DNA from 2 places in the Lysinibacillus sp. NPDC096418 genome. Region 2 is predicted to be linked to the other one. Evidence: riboswitches for the same ligand, from Rfam matches in the RefSeq annotation. Region 2 holds a riboswitch; the other holds the start of a gene.

Region 1 (10,269 bases), on a different contig from region 2:
GGGATTCGAATCAATGGCGATCGATTTTGTGCAGACCATGCGACATAGCACGGTGCCTCATACCCTGGTACTAATCGTTTATATGAGTTTACAAGCGGATTCGTCACTGCTGTAAACCCATGCACATGTTTCATAATCCCAGCCATAAAACTACGCGCTGTATGACTTAACTGTAAATCAGCATGTTCATCGAAGAAGGCATTTTTATCGCCTTCAAATAGCGATAAGTTAAAGTGCATGCCTGAGCCATTAACACCAAATAATGGCTTTGGCATAAAGGTTGCGTGCAGGCCATGTTGTGCTGCCACTGTTTTTACGACAAGCTTGAACGTTTGGATATTATCACAGGCTTCTATTGCATTCGCATATTTAAAATCGATTTCGTGCTGACCAGGTGCCACCTCATGGTGCGAAGCTTCAATTTCAAAGCCCATCTCCTCTAACTCTAGCACGATATCACGTCGACAGTTTTCTCCTAAGTCTGTTGGCGCTAAATCAAAATAGCCACCACTATCATTTAGCTCAAGAGTTGGTTTTCCCTTATCGTCAAGCTTGAAAAGGAAAAATTCCGGCTCTGGTCCTAGGTTAAACGATGTAAAACCGAGCTCCTCCATTTCCTTTAACACGCGCTTTAAGTTTGACCGTGGATCACCTTCAAATAGTGTACCGTCTGGACGTGCAATATCACAAATAAAACGAGCAACTTTCCCCTTCTCCGCTGTCCAAGGGAAAATAACAAACGTATCGATATCTGGACGCAAATACATATCGGATTCTTCAATTCTTACAAACCCCTCAATAGACGAGCCATCAAACATCACCTTGTTTTCCAAAGCTTTTTGTAATTGGCTAACTGGCACTTCTACATTTTTAATCGTTCCCAATATATCTGTAAATTGAAGGCGAATAAATTTCACATTCTGTTCTCCCGCCATGCGGATAATATCTTCTTTTGTATAATGTTTCATTCTCCACCACTCCGATATGTTAATTTTATTTACATAATATGATGTAATAATTATAAAATACACTAATTAATAATAAAAAAACAACATATATGTCAGGTTTTATAACATACTTTTTTTCGATTGATATTATCCTTTTTCTAGATGTTTTTTAAAATCACACAAATGAACAAGCCAATTTATCGCATACTGGTAATGGATAATGACTTAGAATTCTAAAATCATACAATAGTCTTGTCTTAAAAAATATTTAGTGGCAAAATTATGTCAATTTACAATATAATAGTATTAGAAGGTTTAGTAAGCTAGTTTAATTTATAAAGCGTACATATAATATAGCTAAAAATGGTAGAGAACAGATGATTAGAAAAGGCTAATTAGTCATCCAACAGCAGCTTTTGATATGTTGCAAAAATAAGGCGGTGGTATAGAAAGCATGTCAGTGTTGATAATTGGTAACGTGAGTAATGATGTCTTACGAACACAAAAGTATTTCAATCGAATAGGCATTACGGATGTTCATAGCTTTTCGGCAGTTGGGACAGTAATGGATTTCATTTCAGATGACCTTAAAGAAAGCATCGATTTAATTATATTTGATGTGAAATTAACACTAAGAAACTGCGAGGAAATCTGTCAGCAAATTGATTTATTAAATAACTGGATTCAAGTTCCTATCCTTCTTTCTTCTACTTACGAAAAAACAATCATTATTGACAGAGTTTTCGATGCAGGCATTTTTGATTTTATTTTAAAACCATTTGATTTTACCCAATTCAAGGCAAGGGTTCATGTAGCATTAAAATATCGAAAAGAAGCAAAATTAAGGATGCAACAGGAAAGTAATTGGCTAAAGGATCTAGCTATTGCTAAAAAAGTGCAAAAGAGTGCATTTACACCTTCATTAAGACTAGAGCATATCGAATTTGACGGCGTGTATGTCACGTCTAATACATTAGGCGGCGATATGTATTGCTGGTTTAAAATTAATGACGATTTAACAGCAGTATTATTGTACGACGTGATGGGACACGGGATAGCTGCATCACTCGTCACGATGTCGATTCGCTCTTTATTACGAGGTTTAATCACGAGATTAATCGACCCTGTATGCGTTATAAGTGAACTTAATCGTCGAATTTATGAGTTATTTACGGATGAGGATATTGATCGTTTTTTAGTAACAGCTATCTATATTCTAATCGATACAAAAAACGGATCATTACATTATGTTAATGCTTCGCATCCAGCTGGTTTATTATTTGGAAAATACGGAGAAACATTATCACTCCCACCAAATACACCTATATTGGGATTATTTCCGACTATTCAAATCAACAAAAAAACGGTACAACTATCTGGGTGGCACCGTATTATCCTTTATACAGACGGAATGCTGTCGTTGATGGGTAACCAAACCATCGATATTGGTTATTTCCATTCTTACGCATCTCAAGATAATGCTTACGCCTTGCAGAAATTTTCTCAAAAATATGATTTATTCGAAAACAATTACACCGATGATATAACAGTAGTTTCTATTACAATTACATTATAAGGTAGGTGTTTCATTATGGATTTTACGCTCAATTTAGTTCCTAATCAGCAAGCCATCTATTTTGTTGATGCAACAATGGCAAGTTATACAAATTTATTTAATATCCCTAACAAAAAAGAATTGTGCTTTGTCGTGCACGAGTTAGTCATTAATGCCATAGAAGCCATGAAAAATACACCCTTAAACGAAGGAGCAAAAATCCAAGTACACGTTTCACAGAATGATGATGTAGTCAAAGTGACTGTGATCGATCAAGCAGAAGGTATTCCAATCGAGGAATGGGATAAAGTTCTTCAATTTAATTTAGATAGTCTCACTTTTTCAGATCGCGGACGAGGTCTATTTTTTGTAAAAAGTATGGTCGATGAAATTTGGTTTGAAAACATCTCAGACACTAAGTTTTTAGTAGGTATTTCTAAGAAAATCAATATCTAACGTATATTTGAATTGGAGGAATTACGATGAAGTGGACAATCCGCAGAAAAATGAACATACTCATTTTAAGTTGTATTTTACTTTTAACTACCCTTCTTGCTGGCATTAATTTTTATGTAGCCAAAAAGAATCTATTAGAAAGTGCGGATACTAAACTATTATCCGACATACAATTAAGTTACCAGTATTTAGATGCAAAAATACCTGGTGAATGGAAAATCGTTGATGATCAATTGTATAAAGGCGATATCAAAATGGTTGAGAATTTCGAAGTTGCCGACAAGGTAGGTGAGTTAACAAACGGGAATGCCGTATCTATATTTCAATACGACACAAGGATTAGTACGAATATTATAGACAACGGCGAACGTGCAATGAATACAAAAGTGTCAGACGAAGTAGCCACTGTTGTCTTGGAGCAAAAAAAGAGATTTATTGGTTCTGCAAACGTTTTAGGAAAACAACATCAAGGAGCATATGATCCTATTATCAATAGCCAAGGCGAAGTAATTGGGGTATGGGCTACAGCTGTCCCAACAGCGCCTTATATCAATATTGCAACAAAATCAGCAATTGAGAATATTGCAATTTCATTAGGTATTGCCATTCTAATCATCGTTTGCATAAGCATTTTCTTGCAACGACAAATTATTACACCTATCAATATACTCAAAACAAATGCAGCAGAATTAGCCAATTTAAATCTAAATACAAAGATTTTAAACGCAAAAGGCCACGACGAAATTGCTGATTTAGCCCATGCATTTAGAAATATGAAAGACCGCTTGACGGAGACGATGACAATGGTAGCTGGTAGCTCCAATCAAATCGCAAATTCTTCTAAATTGTTAGCTGAGTCCTCTCACCAAACAAGTGAAGCAGCAAACCAAATTGCCCTGACAATGAATGATGTGGCAGTTGGTACTACGACTCAATCCGATCAGTCCGAGCGAATTGTAACGATGATGCAGCATACGATTAAAGAAGTAACTCTTAGCTTAAAAAAAGCAGAAGAAACCTTAAAAAGCGCTGTAGACTCCACTCATATCGCACGTAAAGGGGAAGAAGCCATTACCGAAGCCATTAAACATTTAAGTACTGTCACACATACGGTTTCTTATGCTACAGACTCCATTCAAAAGTTAGGAAAACGTTCTGAGGAAATCGGTGGTATCATTACAGTCATTACTGGAATTGCCGACCAAACTAATTTACTTGCCTTAAATGCCGCAATTGAAGCAGCCCGAGCTGGTGATCAAGGGAAAGGATTTGCAGTTGTAGCATCAGAGGTTCGCCAACTTGCGGAACAATCTAGCCTAGCTTCTGGACAAATTACAAATCTAATCAACGACATCCAGGCAGAAACATCTGTAACGGTTCGAACAATGGAAAGCAACCTACTCGCTGTAGAAGAACAGGTTACGATTATTAATAAAGGTGGCTCTGCTTTAAAAGAAATCGTGGAAAAAGTAGTAGCAACAGAAGAAGGTGTTGAGCAAATGAAATCCGCATTCAGTAATGTAAATACAAATTCATTGAATGTTCAGCAGGCGATTCAAGACATTTCACGCATTATTGAAGACTCAGCAGCTGCTACAGAAGAAATAGCCGCAACCTCTGAAGAACAATATGCTACAGTTGCAGAAATTACACAGAGCTCTGATGAATTAGCGACAATAGCCGATAACTTACGCACCGAAGTGAACAAATTCCAATTCTAAGCAGTTAGCGAAAGGTTCTATTATATGACGAATGAAAAGTGAGGGACAATATAAGATGGATCAAAAAAAGATTGCGGTAAAAATCGATACAAGAGCAGACTATATTTCAATAGCGTTTACCGGTGAATTAGAGTACGGAATTATTGAAGATGTAAAAAAAGAACTACAAGCTCAAAGTTTCGAAACAGAGCATGGATTTATTATCGACATGCAAAAAGTAACAAATATCGATAGTACTGGTTTCGGTATGATTGTCAATTTCGCAAAAAAGGTATCGGTTAACAAGAAAAAGATTGTCATTATTGTTGTTGATGATTTCATTCGAAATTTATTTGCCATTTCGCAATGCGATAAAGTATTCCCGATTATGACAAATGAGGAAGATGCAAAACAAGTCATAAAAGGCGATTGGTCTGGAGAATTATCATTAAGTGAGTATTAATACTACTGACTTTAGCTTTAGGAATATACTATTAATCATTTAAAAAAAGCAGTGCATATTAGAATTCTAATATGCACTGCTTCTTTTTAATATTGTAATAGCATATTGAACAACACGACAATAATAACTAGCGGCACGAAAGACGCCATGAGTACACGGTAAGTAGAATAAAAGCCTTGTCCCATATTACTACCTACCAATAATTCTGTTTTTACAAACTCTTTATTCACCACGTATGTAATAAAAATCGAAATAAATAGGTTACCAAGCGGCAGCATTAAATTCGACACTAAAAAGTCTGTCGCATCAAATATGCTTCTTCCGAAAATCAATACATTTGCTAATACACTCGATGATAACGCTGCCGGAATTGCAGCGATGAATACCACAACGCCAAGTAGCATCGTTAACTTCGCTCGTGACATGTTCCACTTTTTAATAAACGCAGCTACAATAATTTCATACAAACTAAACGATGATGTTAGTGTCGCAAATAAGAAAAGTAATAAAAATAACGCCAAGAACAATTCTCCAAAAGGCATTTGACTAAATGCAGCTGGTAACACCATAAATAGTAGCCCTGGTCCAGCAGCTGGTTCTAAATCAAAAGCAAACACAACCGGGAAGATTGCTAGGCCTGCTAAAAACGACACCAGTACCGTTAGCGAAACTACTGAAACCGCCGAATTCACCAAACTCACATCCTTTTTCAAGTATGAGCTATAGGTTACTAAACATGAGAATCCCACTGCTAAACCGAAGAAAGATTGCCCTAACGCTTCTAGTATTGCTCGACCTGTAATATGCGTAAAATCAGGCCATAAAAAGAATTTAACACCCTCCATCGCTCCATCTAACGTAAGCGCACGTACTACTAGTACGATAAAAATAATAAATAATAATGGCATCATCCATTTACTCATCTTTTCAATGCCATTCTGCACACCTAACGAAATTACTATGACATTCGCAAGCGTGAATATAGCAAGGCCGGCTAATGTAATCAACGGCGTGCCAATTATTTTAGCGAACAATGCATTCGGGTCAACAGCAGGATCGATAATACTTCCTGCCACACCAAGACCACTGTATATAAAAATCCAACCGCCTACCACACTATAAAAAGTTAGTAGTAGGAAACAACCAAGGACACCCATACGACCAACCCAAGCCCAAGCCGGTTTATCAGGAGCAACTTTTTTATATGCTGTCACTGCTTCTGATTGTGTGCCACGTCCTAAAATATATTCAGATAACAACATCGGTAAACCAATTAATAGTGTAAACAAGACGAAGATCAGAAAAAATGCTCCGCCCCCACTTTGCCCCGTGACGTAAGGTAGCTTCCAAATCGCACCAAGTCCGATTGCTGCCCCCGCCGAGGCTAAAATAAATCCTAACTTACTAGACCATTGCCCATTTTTCTCACTCATCTAATCAAACTCCTCAACTCTCTATACTCACTCTCATTCTACATGAAAAAACACAACTAAAAAACCCCTGAGTGCGAATGCTCCCAGGGATTAACATATTATTTTGATAAATACATCTTACGTTGTTGCTCTACCCACTTACGCATTGTTGTATATAAAAACGCCATAATGAACGTAATCAATACACCTTTTACAAGGTTGAATGGTAGAATACCCGCGACGATCATAGTATATAACGAATCTCCAACAACCGGTTCCATCCCTAAGAAGTACGTATACATTGGTAAGATTAAAACATAGTTTAATATACTCATCCCAATAGCCATCGTAATAGTTCCTAAGATTAAACCACTTACAAGACCAATCATTGATTTAAATCGATTAAAAATAAATGTTACTGGTAAAATAAATAAAATCCCTGTCGCAAAGTTTGCGATATGACCAACTGGTACTCCTGTTGGTGTGCCTGAGAAAACCCAGTCTAGGACATTTTTAAATAATTCTACTAAAATACCTGCCATAGGTCCCATTGTGATTGCCGCCATAAGTGCAGGCATATCACTGAAATCCACTTCTAAAAAAGCTGGAAATGGTGGAATTGGGAAATTAAAAAGCATTAGTAAAAACGAAATACTACTGAGCATGCCAATCGTAATAAACGATTGTAGTTTGACATTTTTCTTCATTGAAAAGCTCTCTCCTCTTTGCTGATTCAATCTTGCAAGAAGAAAGGCAACGACACTATCGATTCCTGTTAACGAAAAAAACCCTATGCAAAAAGCATAAGGGAGAATAGGCATGATTAAAAAACGCCATTTATAGCCATTTTTTTGCGCAAACTGTGTAAAAATATACACTTAAAAAAACGTCCACACACAGCTATAATTCGTAACAACGAATGACGATCGTACCTCCATCTTCTCCCATCCAGACTGTAACTGTCGGCCTTGGAATTACACCAAGTCAGCCATGCAAAAAAATTTGCACAGGTCGCGGGCTAAAGAGTAGTATTGTAAATTTTCGAGTTTGTGTAGTTTTAGACTATACAAGCAATTTACGACTCTATTACCGCCGGTCGGGATTTTCACCCTGCCCCGAAGATGAATCAATATTATTTTTTATCTTACAACTTTACTATAATGAATTATGAGTAAAAAGTAAATACTTCCGCTCTAAAATTATTCCAATTTATTTACTATGCATTAAATACCATTCTATACTTACAAAAAAACAGCTACCCTAAATGGATAGCTGCTCCTATACTACTGCATATATTGTTTATTAGCTCCCATTGGCATCGGCAAATACTCGTTAAAATTAAATCCTTCCCAGCTGTCTTGTACTAGATTTTCAAGACGTAATTGTTGATCAAAGCTTGCTGCTGTCAACATCATTGCTTCCACTAACTGTGTTGCCTGGACCGCACCTAGTACGGTTAAATCTAACGGAGTATCAAACGTCACAATAACACCATCTTTTGCCTCTGTCACAGCAAAAGTCACCTTTTCTGGTACAACTGGCACATAAATATCATCCTTTTTTAGATGCATTCCCTGAAGTGCTTCTGTCACTGTTTCAAATGTTTCCCTGAAATTCGGTGATAAATATTCTACACCGTTCTTTTCTTTGAGCAAGTAATAATTGTAGTGATTAACTATCCCTGTCATTTGTATCGGTTCACTCGGTTCACCAACCTGTGAAAACTCGTATGCTTTCCCCTCAGCTGTTTTCACCGCGACCTCTTTATAATCTGAGAATGTATCTTTTAATGAACCTGTGTACATGTTCACTGTTGCCGAGGCTCCATCATACTCATTTTCCTCTGGTAATACGTGTACAAGCGTCTCTCCCTGCTCTTTTAGCTCTCCCTTATACGGATGATACTCTGCAAATCCCATTGCCTCTTCATCAATTTGCGGTGCATACTTTTCATATAATTGGAGGGTAGTTGGCTTTACATCACCAAAATCAGCTACGACACGCTCATTAGGTATAACAAAAGTAACCGGTACACTTTCTGCAGCGCTACTGGCTAAACCAATGCGCAATGCTGTAGCTTCCGTTAAATCCTCTTCATAAACAGATGTACGTAGTGACATCATGCGTGTATCATTAACAAAAGCATCCTTGTCCATCAAAGCATTTGCTTTTTCAACACTCTCTGCTTCGTCAGTTTGCACAGTTGAATAGCTTTCGGCTTTTATACTTTCCTTATCTCCTGTTGAATTATTATTCATTATCATACCGACAAGTAATGTGAGTACAAAAACTGAAGCGATACTTATAAAAACAGGTATTTTACTATTCTTACGGCTTCTTTTCGCCACGACAGCCCTTTCCTCTTGGATGGAAGCGGTCTGTTGACGTTGCTCTTGTGGTATTTCTATTGGTTCTATCGGTTCGTCTATCGCTGCCTGCAAATGCGTATTATCTTGTAGACGAGCATCTGCCAGCAGGCGGTTTAATACATCTTCTTTTGATCTGGAATCAGGAAGCTTCGGGGCGTTTTTCATTAAATTTTCTAGTTGGTCACCATCGAAATCTTTATGAGTCATTGCCACTTCGCCTCCTTCTCTCTCTCATGTTGTAACTGTTCTCGTAAAACTTTAATTGCACGAAATTGAGTCGTTTTCACTTTCGCCTCAGTCCAATCAAGTATTTGCGCAGTTTCTGATATCGATAACTCTTGGAAAAAGCGCATTACAATGACCATTTTTTGATCCCCAGTACAATTTTCAAGTGCCGCCTCTAATTGTTGGAATTCATCACTTAGTAATAGAGTATCTTCTGGTGATGGAGTGGATGAACGTAACTGTTCTGTTTCCCAGTCAAAATAATCTAATGAATGTTTTTGGCGTACCGCTTGCTTTCTGAAATGGTCAATTGCTACGTTTTTTGCTATTGCAAAAAGCCATGTTTTTTCACTACTTTTCCCCGTAAATTGATCGTATGATCGAAGTACACGAACATATACTTCATGCGATAAATCCTCTGCAAGCAAGCGATTTTTCACTAGATAAATAAGGAACTGGAATACATCTTGGTGGTAAGCATCGTATAATCGATGGAACACGGAGTCATTCACAGCACTCCACCTCCGTTCTCATAGTATTTGTCGTCTAACATCCATATAAGTTACATACCTTATTCAAAAGGTAAATAAAACGTAAATGTCGTGCCTTCTCCCACCACACTATCGACCATAATATTACCCGAGTGTGCCTTGACGATATTTCGAGCAATAGCAAGCCCAAGACCTGTACCACCTTTTGAGCGAGTACGTGCCTTATCTGCCTTATAGAAACGTTCAAAGACATACGGTAAATCTTCTTGAGGAATACCATGTCCAGTATCTTGCACCGAAATTTTTGCAAATGTAGGCTCTTGCTCAACTTTTACCGTTACAGAACCCGTATCGGTATGACGAAGTGCATTATCTACTAAATTCGTTAATACTTGCTCAATGCGATCCTCATCAATACTAATAACGGCATCTGCATCAAACTCACTGTCAAACACTAGCTGTACATGCTTTTCCTTCGCTACTTGCGCGAATTTTTGTGTAATACGTTCGAATGTTGAGTTAATCGGTAATTCGTCTTTATAAAGCGTCATATGCCCCGATTCCATACGCGCTAGATCGAGCAAGTCTGTCACTAGACGGCCCATTCGCTTGGACTCATCATAAATAATTTTCGTAATTTCGTTCCGTTCC
Region 2 (10,269 bases):
CTCCAACAATTCCACTATAAAACACACGCCAAGCCATTGGTAGTTTCAACCTTGTATAGATTTCCGTATCAGCTGTTTCAGCAACGACAAATGAAAGTGCCGATGCTACCACAATCAATAGCGTATCCCCAAGTATAAATGAGACAACTGCCGATAAGATTAAAGCTATAATAATAAACAAATACGTCTTTGCTCTTCCATACTTGTTTTGCACAAGATCTCGGAAAATGAAAGTCGCCCCAATCAATAGAGTCCCCATCGGAACGATAAACATGCCAAACTGTAATGGCGCAAATGCTGCCGTTACCACATTAGCGATGACAATAGATAATAAATAGAATAATATTCTCATGATGTTTCTCCTCAATTAAAGTTAATGACAGTTTTATAACTGCTAACTAGACACCTCTCTTATTTCCCCAAACAAGGGTATGCAGCTGTGGCAATACTTTGACATCTCTTAATTCCTCATCCTCAATCACTTTGTCAATTAACTTTTGATATTTCTCTAATAACTGGCTAATCAATCGCGGATTGTCAGTCGTCGTTATATCATCATTACCGACTTGGAGATAGAAGGGGATCATTGGATATCGAAAGTGAATTTGTTTTGCATACTCATAATCCTCTTGATTAAAAACAACTATTTTGAGGGAGATACGCTGATCGCTGTTCCGACTTTTAAGTTTTTTGAAAATATCAGAGAGTACAAGATAGTCAGTGGTCATTCCAGAACTAGGGGGCTTTGGTGAAATGGTCAGTTCATCAATCTCATACAGCCACTCTTGCCACCTGCTTCCTTGTGTCTCCACCCCGACCTTTATGTCGTTTTCTTTTAAAATCGCAATGAGCTCTTCCAAATTTCGAAGGAGTGCAGGATTGCCGCCCGAAATCGTGACAAATGAAAAACCACTGCCTCCAAGACGTTTCAGTTCAGACCAAATCTCTTCCGCCGTCATTTGGACAATAAGATGCTTCCCACTACCATCCCACGTAAACGATGAATCACACCACGAACAGGAATAATCACAGCCAGCAGTTCTCACAAACATCGTCTTCTGGCCCACTACCATTCCCTCGCCTTGAATCGTCGGTCCAAAAATCTCCATAATTGGTACTTTACTCAACGTCCATCCACTCCCGCCTCGCTTCAGCATAGCTTGTTGGCGTTTCATACAGCCTGATAAATTCTACACGCGCCCCGTTAAATCGCTGTTCTTCAAGCAAAGCTTCCACCAACTTCTCGTAAATCCAGACTACAATATTCTCTGCCGTCGTATTCATTGGCGGTAGTGTTTCATTTAAATAACGATGATCCAAATATATCTCTATTTTTTGTTTCCATATTTCTTTTATATCGCCAAAATCAATCATTAAACCGCGTTCATCCGTGTATCCGCTTAGTCCTAATACAACGCGATACGTATGGCCGTGGAGATTTTTACATTTCCCCTCATAGTCATGCAAATGATGAGCAGCATCGAATGTAAATTCCTTGCTCACGAGAACACGCTTTGAATGATAATTCAATTGACTCCTATGAATATCTTCATCTATTTTTTGGAGCTTATCGACAATTCTAAAATCATACATGCTTTAAGACTCCTTCCTACAGCTCAAGTACTCATCAAGTCCTTTTTTTCGCAGTTCACATGCTGGGCATTCACCACAGCCATCTGCTATTACACCGTTATAGCAAGTCAACGTTCTTTCCCGAACATATTCAAGTGCCCCGAACTGATCAGCAAGCTCCCAAGTCTGTGCCTTGTTCAGCCACATTAGCGGTGTATCTACCACGAAAGAATCGTCCATCGATAAATTTAACGTTACATTCATGGATTTAATAAAAACATCTCGACAATCCGGATATCCACTAAAATCCGTTTCACAAACGCCCGTCACGATATGTTTGGCACCTACTTGGCTCGCAATAACTCCAGCAAATGAAAGAAAGAGCAGATTCCGACCAGGTACAAAAGTCGATGGAAGCTCACCATTTTCTCCGTTTTCAACCTTTATGTCTTGTCGTGTCAATGCACTTGGAGCAAGCTGATTCAGGAGTGACATATCAAGAATGTGATGCTTAACACCGAGCTCCTTTGCTATCCCCTTCGCACACTCAATTTCAAGGCGATGCCTTTGACCATAATCAAACGTCACTGCCTCAACCTCTTCAAAACGTTCTTTTGCCCAGAACAGACAAGTGGTACTATCCTGACCTCCACTAAACACAACGATTGCTTTTTCCTGCTTCATCTATAAAAACTCCCTTATATCAAAAAAACAGCACTCTAAGAAAAAGTGCTGCTTTCTTCTTAGTTTTTTTAAGAGGGTAGCTAAAAACCTCTTTCTAAATTGAACGATTCAATTCATCTTTTATCGATTATCTATTTTTTCTGGGTTAAGATCGTGGTTCATTAAACGATAATTTGCTATTTCTTCGTATTTAGTCCCCGCTTTCCCATAGTTACACCACGGATCAATCGAAATGCCTCCGCGTGGCGTAAATTTACCCCAAACCTCGATATATCTTGGATCAAGTAATTTTATTAAATCGTTCATAATGATATTGACGCAATCTTCATGGAAATCACCATGGTTTCTAAAACTGAATAAATACAATTTCAGTGATTTACTTTCTACAATTTTTTTATCCGGGATATACGAGATGTACATCGTTGCAAAATCAGGTTGATTCGTAAGTGGGCATAAACTCGTGAATTCTGGACAATTAAACTTTACAAAATAATCTCGATCGGAATGTAGATTATCTACTGCCTCCAGTACCTCTGGTGCATAATCATATGAATATTTAGTACCCTGATTTCCTAATAGTGTTAAATCTTTCAAACCTTCTTCATGGCTTCGGCCAGACATAAAAAAACCTCCTTGTAAAATGTTTCCCAACACTTTTCAAGAGAGGTATCACCAATCGTTCTATTAAAACATATGTAAAAAACATAAAAAGCCACGTCCGTTATGGACATGGCATAAAGTCATGTTTCCATAGTTTTTTATAGAGGGTATCAGCTATGAACCTCTCCCGTTCTAGTCCGGGCACTCTTTCTTCAACATAATACAAAAAATGGTCGGAAACGTCAAATGTATTTTTTAAATTTATCCGCTGCTTATACTGTAATTGACATTATTACTTCTCTCGCTATCGGATTCTTTTTTACCTTTTCGTCTTATCCAATCATCTTCTTTAGGTTCGCCATTTCAATTGCAGACATCGCTGCATCGTAGCCTTTGTTGCCTGATTTTGTACCGGCACGTTCAATAGCTTGCTCGATGTTTTCAGTTGTTACGATGCCAAATGTCACAGGAACATTTGTAGTAAGTGAAACGCTGGCGATGCCCTTTGCTGTTTCATTGCACACGTAATCATAGTGTGTTGTAGAGCCGCGAATGACTGTACCAAGTCCAATAATTGCGTCATATTTCTTTGTTTCAGCAAGTTGTTTGGCTATGAACGGTACTTCAAAAGCACCTGGCACCCATGCAACATCAATATTATCTTCATCCACGTCGTGACGTTTTAGCCCATCTAGTGCTCCATTTAATAGCTTACTTGTTATAAATTCATTAAAACGCCCTACTACCACCGCAATTTTCAAGTCTGTTCCGATTAATTGTGCTTCAAATGTTTTTCCCATAATGAATTCTCCCCTTTTACACTGTTAATTTTTTTACTACTTCAATTTGTTTACGTCGATATGTGGCTAATGCCTCAATAGAGATCATTTTTAAGTTGTGCTTTGCAGCGTACGTTACTAGCTCATCAAATCGCAACATCTCACCATTGTCGCCCATAATCTCACAGATAATGCCTGCTGGATCGCTATCGCAAAGCTTAGCTAAATCGACCGTCGCCTCCGTGTGCCCTCTTCGTTCCAAGACACCATTATCTTTTGCAATGAGTGGAAACACATGCCCTGGTCTACGGAAATTAGCCGCTTCCACTTGTGGATCTAGCATTTTACGAATCGTTAATGCCCTCTCGTAGGCACTAATTCCTGTAGTTGTATCCTCATGATCTATACTAACGGTGAATGCCGTTTGGTGATTGTCAGTATTATTTTCGACCATAGGATGAAGTGCTAATTTTTGTGCCAGCTGTTGCGAAATGGGTGTACAAATTAGACCCTTACCATATGTAGCCATAAAGTTAATCGTTTCAGGTGTCACATACTTGGCTAACGCGAGTAGGTCGCCTTCATTTTCACGGTCCTCATCATCTACCACGACAATTATTTTCCCTTGTTTCAAATCCTCTAATGCTTCTTCAACTGTATTTAGCAAAATTAAAGCCCCCTTAAAATCCGTGTTGTGTTAAATAATCCTTCGTAATAGTCGAAGTTGCTTGCCCACGTTGTAATTGATTAACAATGTATTTGCCGACCAAATCCGTTTCAATATTAACAAGGGCACCCTCATTTTTCATACCTAATATCGTTTCCTTGTACGTGTGCGGAATGAGCGATACCGTTACACTGCTTTTTTCAACGGTGAATAGCGTCAGACTAGTACCATCAATGGTAATCGAGCCTTTTGGAATACAGTAGCTCGTCAATTCTTCTCCTACCTCAATATCAATGTACACCGCATTGGCCATAGGTCGTTTACGCAAAATTTTGCCTACTCCATCTACATGCCCAGATACAAAATGTCCACCAAACCGTCCATTCGCAGACATTGCACGCTCTAAATTCACAGCATCTCCCACTGCAAGCTGCTGTAAGTTTGTTGCCTTTACCGTTTCAGGCATCACATCCATCGTCAGCTCTCGCTCATTAAAATGCGTCACCGTCAAACAAACTCCATTGACCGCAATACTATCACCTAGCTTGACATCTGCAGTTATCATAGGTGATGCAACCGTGATTTTCATGCTTTGCCTATTTTTTTGTAACGCTTTTACTGCACCAACATCTTCTACAATCCCCGTAAACATTCTGTCACCTGCTTTCTATTTGACTTTTATCCACTACTTCAGCTGCCCTATCCGTCAGTTCAATGATGCTATCCGTCTCACCTCATTTCTAATTCAAAACACATAAAAAGCCCCTTACATGTAAGGGGCTTGGGAGGTTATGTAAAAGAGACGTAAACAAATAAACCTTATGGATACAAAAAATTTCCACAGGCTACCATCTCAATTGTTCTTCTCCCATCCAGACTATAACTGTCGGTTTTGGATTTGCACCAAATCAGCTTTCGCTCACGGACTTTGAATTACTTCATCACCGCCGATTGGGAATTTCACCCTACCCCGAAGAACATACGAAAATATTCATTTTCAGCTAAATAAAAAACTCCCCAACGTAGGCGATGGGAAGTAGGTTTGAAAAAAGCGTACACAAATAGACCTTTTAAATTCAGACAAATTTAAAAAGATTACACTTTAATCCTTCTCCCATCCAGACTATAACTGTCGGTTTTGGATTCGCACCAAATCAGCTTTCGCTCACGGACTTTGAATTGCTTCATCACCGCCGATTGGGATTTTCACCCTACCCCGAAGGAAATTCTATTTAACTAGCACTAACGATAACATTATTTAATAATATTATCCACTAATACTTTTTCATACTCCTTAATTTAATGAATACCCATCTGAGATAGTATATGCGCCTTTTGATGTAAGACGTTATTTCCATGGCGTACATGTAAAAAATGAATGTCTAACTTACTTTTGAACGCTTGAACTGTTTGATAATATGTCTTACGCGCACCTTGAGTTTGCTCCTTCTCCTGATTTATGATAATTCCCTCACAATCGTAAATAATATGAACCGTTTTCATACCATTACTGTATGCCCACTCTAACGCGCGTAAACAGGCCATTAATTCAGCACCGATATTATGTAGTTTATTGAACTCCTCATCAAAAACATAGCCAAACGTTTTAAATAACGGCTCCGTCCTCATCGGTGCAAAACCAATGACTCCATACTTCCCACGACTATTTTTGTAACTGCCATCAATATAGATGACTACTTCTGTATTTTGTTTAGACTCTTTCTTTATTTTATTGGTAAACGTTTCTTTTGGTTTAGTTGATTTTAATGAATTCACAGAAGATATCTTATTGGTTTCTAGCCATTGATAGGCCGTTTTTTCACATGAAAACTTTTTTCCAATCGTCTTTTTCTTGCCTTTTACTCTATTTAGATATTCATGAAATGTGAGCACAATTCCCGAAAACTCTGGACCAAAGACGGCATATATAGACTTCTTCTCTACTGTCAATTAAAAACCCCCAACCTCAATAAAATACTAACAATCCATTTACCTATATTATATGACTTTAAACATGTCCATCATGCCTGGTTACAGCCAAATAGTTAAGTATTTACATTGAACAAACGCAAAAAAACAGCCAATCCATGGTAAAATACCGTGAACTGGCTGTTTGTTCTTACTTATTTGCTTCATATACTTTCAATAACTTACCTTTGATTGTCGTTTTCTTCATGTTTTTCAAGACTATCGGCCCTTTATTGTTTAGTATTTCTACGTAAGTAAATGTATCTGTAATTGTAATGATGCCGATATCCTCAGCTGTTACACCACTTATTTTGGCAATTGTTCCAACGAAATCTACAGCTCTCAGCTTCTTTTTCTTACCACCATTAAAATAGAGCTTCATGATTTGCTCGTTAAGCTTTTCACTTTTGGCCTTTTTCAATGCCGGTTCAATATCCATTTTCGCTTCAAAAGCTGCTTTCTTTTGCGAAGCCTCTTCTTCAGTTGGTGCTAATTTGTTAGGAATTTTAAAGCCAATATAGTCTTCAATTTCACTTAAAAAACGATCTTCAAATGGTGTTACAAGTGTGATGGCTTTCCCTTGCAGTCCTGCTCGTCCCGTTCTTCCCGTACGATGAACGTAACTTTCTTTCTCTAATGGCAAATCATAGTTGATGACATGCGTAATATTATCAATATCAATACCGCGAGCAGCTACATCTGTGGCAACCAGATAGCGGAAATCGCCTCTTTTAAAATCATTCATCACTTCAAGTCGTGCATCCTGTACCATTCCACCGTGAATTTTATCGCAGCTATAGCCAAAATTGATTAATTGCTCACACAATGTATCGACTCTATCCTTTGTGCGGCAAAAGATGATGCAGCTATCTGGATTTTCAACAATCGTGACGTTACGTAGCACAGATAGTTTTTGATCTTCTTCCACAACGTAAAGAGAGTGATCAATTTTATCAGTCGTCAATCCTGTTGCCTTTATCTCGACATCAGTCGGTGTTTTCATATACTTAAGCGCTAAATCTTTTACTTTTTCAGGCAATGTAGCTGAAAATAACATCGTCACACGATTTTGAGGTACTTGTTTAATAATAGATTCAACTTGCTCGATGAAGCCCATGTTCAGCATTTCGTCCGCCTCATCAATGACAAGATAACGAATTTTGTCTAAGACCAATGTGCCTCTTTCAATATGATCTAGCATGCGCCCTGGCGTACCAACAACGACATGTGTTTTTTGCTTTAGTTCTGTTTTTTGAATGGCAATTGGCTGTTTCCCATAAACCGCTGTTGCTTTAATGCGTTTGAATCTACCGATATTCGTAAAATCCTCTTTTACTTGAACAGCAAGTTCCCTTGTCGGTGTTAACACTAACGCTTGTGGTTTGTTTTCTAGCCAATCAACGGCTTCACAAATCGGTATCCCATAAGATGCCGTTTTCCCACTACCAGTTTGCGATTTTACAACAAGGTCCATTTTTTCTAATGCTAACGGAATGACCTTACTTTGAACTTCTGTTGGTTGTGTATATTCTAGTCGGTCCAGCGCCATTATGATGTCATTACTTAATGTATATTCCTTAAATCCATTTTTACTCATTACGAAGCCTCTTTTATATTCATTTTGTATCGAACTTGTTCCTAACACAGACTCCTATTATACATAGCACTGCAAATAATAACTACTCTCGAAGTTCTAATTACTAACAATGGGTAATTTTCAAAACAGTTATTTCCATTCTATTTATGTATATGAGCTTTCCGTAGACATATCGTAAGCCGCTACAAACACTACCTAGCAGTGTGGAAATATTAGTAACTACTATTATTATTTATTATCTATACATGTAAAGGCTTTTCGTGGAAACTATTATCAAGCATAATAAATAATACAGGACAAAAGCATGACCATTTCTTCAATCCATGCGTACCCTACTAAGATATGACGAAGATACAACTAAATCTTAAAGGAGTTCAATTATCCATGAAACATATCATTTTTGATTTTGATGGCACGCTAGCCGATTCTACACAAGTTTTTATGTCTACGTGGAATACGTTAGCGGATAAATATCAATATAAAAAGATAAAGCTTAATGAATTAGAATCGCTAAAAAAGTTATCCCTCACGGAGCGTAGTAAGTTATTTAACTTTCCGATGTATAAAATACCTATCATTATTCCTCAATTTTATCGGTTATTCCGTCAATCCATCAAGGAAATTCCCCTGATTGATGGTATGAAAGACTTGTTACAAGAACTTAAGATGAAGGGGCACACCATTACTATTATCTCTTCTAATGATCAAGAAAATATTTTAGAATTTTTAAAGTTGAACAAAATTGATACAGTTACAAATGTGATTTGCTCTAGTCATATTTTTGGCAAAGATAAAATCATTCATAAATACTTAAAAGATCAACAATTAAAGCCTTCTGAAGTGATATACGTTGGCGACGAACAACGTGATATTGTAGCTTGTAAGAAAGTCGGCGTCCCAATTATTTGGGTTAGCTGGGGGTACGATGCTATTGAAGTTGTGCGATCAGAAAAACCCGACTTCAAAGTGTACGCCCCTGCTGAAATTTTAGAGATTATTTAAATAAGAAGATTCCAGCAGCAGATAGCCTTCCCCTCTACTGTTGGAATCTTTTTTATGGTGTCTTCTTCAAAATTTCTTCATATCTCTCCGATGTCCTTACTTCCACCGTCAGAAAGTCTTTGCCGTAAATCGTCTTTATTAAAAAGGGAACATCGCTTGTATTTTGAAATCTGAAGTCCAATCCACCATACGAAACGGTTGCATCTCTTCCTTTAGGTACATAACCTATATCTAATGAATGGTGATGTCTTTCCACCATTTTGATAAATACCTGATCAACTGCGTTAAATAAGGTTGAGGACGTTTGACAAATCCCCCCCCCAATGCCCATCACTACTTTTTTATTGATGATTTCAGGCGCAGGTTGATAGCCGTTTGCCTCATCTCTCGGACCTACAACCGTATTAAAAGAGAATTGATCGCCACTGCCAACAATAACGTTATTAATAGCTTGTGCTGAAAGTTCTATGTTTTTATTTCTGCCAACATCTGCGGAGTTAAAATATGTTGTATAAGAAGCAACCACTACCTCTTCTAAGTGAGGAATGTCCTCAAAAGAATAACCGCTTTCTGTGACATACAAGGGCATTTCAACATTCCCGCCAGTTCCCGATACAGCGAGAATCTTCTCCACCAATTCACTTTCTTTTAAGAGAATCATTGGACTCCCTTTAATGATTTGTCCCTTTTCATCCATCCGATCTAGCACCATTCGCTGATCATAACCCGCTACTGTGCCAGTTCCTCTCGCTAGCTCTTTCGCTACTTGTTCAATTTTCTTTTTATACGTTTCAAAGTCCTCTCCATACCCTAAGTCTTGCGGGGATAACGTGTGTATGATTTCCAACGTATTTGGATCGACGATATTTACGACCTCTTGTGCATCTTCTTGTTCGTAGTTAACCGGCTTTTGTATTTCCTCAATTTGTTGTTCCAAGTCGGTTATTTTTTTCTCTAACGTTTGTTCTTTCTCTGATTTCTCCTGACATCCTGCCAATCCCATTGCACATATTAGCCAAAGTGTAGCTATCCATTTTTTCTTCACTTTCGAACACCTACCTCTAAGGTACTTCTTCAGACACATCTTATTCGTGTATACATAGTAGTGTGTTTATTTTCCTTCATTTTTATTTATGACTACCAACTTATTTACAAAATAAAACACGCTACAAAAGCTTAGATTCTCACTTTTGTAGCGTGTTAATTTTATAGATTGAGAGCTCTGTACATAAACGCCACGAATTGCGCGCGTGTCACTGGCTCATTTGGTCTGAAATTACCGTTGTCACCAAGTGCAATGCCGACATCTGCGAGTGCGGCAATATAGTCATAGCTCCAATGCGTTTTCGGAACGTCTTGGAAAGTACTTGTGCCACCTGGTGTGAGTCCAAATGCGAGGA

What was found. Region 2 has a riboswitch for FMN ahead of ribE (riboflavin synthase). Riboswitches for the same ligand answer to the same signal wherever they lie in the genome.
Region 1: it holds a riboswitch for FMN, as region 2 does, so the genes downstream of both, ACIQZG_RS12870 (ECF transporter S component) here and ribE (riboflavin synthase) in region 2, are expected to answer to the same signal.

What each region holds. Positions count from the first base shown of each region.
Region 1 covers NZ_JBIWEY010000015.1:30,909-41,177, forward strand. The annotation lists gene glnA (type I glutamate--ammonia ligase) at 1-968, opposite strand, end outside; gene ACIQZG_RS12845 (PP2C family protein-serine/threonine phosphatase) at 1,402-2,523, shown strand; gene ACIQZG_RS12850 (ATP-binding protein) at 2,539-2,958, shown strand; gene ACIQZG_RS12855 (methyl-accepting chemotaxis protein) at 2,985-4,679, shown strand; gene ACIQZG_RS12860 (STAS domain-containing protein) at 4,735-5,121, shown strand; gene ACIQZG_RS12865 (sodium-dependent transporter) at 5,208-6,554, opposite strand; gene ACIQZG_RS12870 (ECF transporter S component) at 6,653-7,240, opposite strand; FMN riboswitch at 7,466-7,660, opposite strand; gene ACIQZG_RS12875 (RNA polymerase subunit sigma) at 7,817-9,109, opposite strand; gene sigX (RNA polymerase sigma factor SigX) at 9,106-9,639, opposite strand; gene ACIQZG_RS12885 (ATP-binding protein) at 9,699-10,269, opposite strand, start outside.
Region 2 covers NZ_JBIWEY010000016.1:57,485-67,753, reverse strand. The annotation lists gene ACIQZG_RS13480 (VUT family protein) at 1-352, opposite strand, end outside; gene queE (7-carboxy-7-deazaguanine synthase QueE) at 399-1,127, opposite strand; gene queD (6-carboxytetrahydropterin synthase QueD) at 1,120-1,593, opposite strand; gene queC (7-cyano-7-deazaguanine synthase QueC) at 1,597-2,256, opposite strand; gene queF (preQ(1) synthase) at 2,377-2,877, opposite strand; PreQ1 riboswitch class I at 3,001-3,047, opposite strand; gene ribH (6,7-dimethyl-8-ribityllumazine synthase) at 3,189-3,656, opposite strand; gene ribB (3,4-dihydroxy-2-butanone-4-phosphate synthase) at 3,673-4,302, opposite strand; gene ribE (riboflavin synthase) at 4,316-4,954, opposite strand; FMN riboswitch at 5,159-5,284, opposite strand; FMN riboswitch at 5,405-5,530, opposite strand; gene ACIQZG_RS13440 (reverse transcriptase-like protein) at 5,602-6,252, opposite strand; gene ACIQZG_RS13435 (DEAD/DEAH box helicase) at 6,422-7,867, opposite strand; gene ACIQZG_RS13430 (HAD-IA family hydrolase) at 8,252-8,869, shown strand; gene ACIQZG_RS13425 (VanW family protein) at 8,922-9,914, opposite strand; gene ACIQZG_RS13420 (S-layer homology domain-containing protein) at 10,076-10,269, opposite strand, start outside.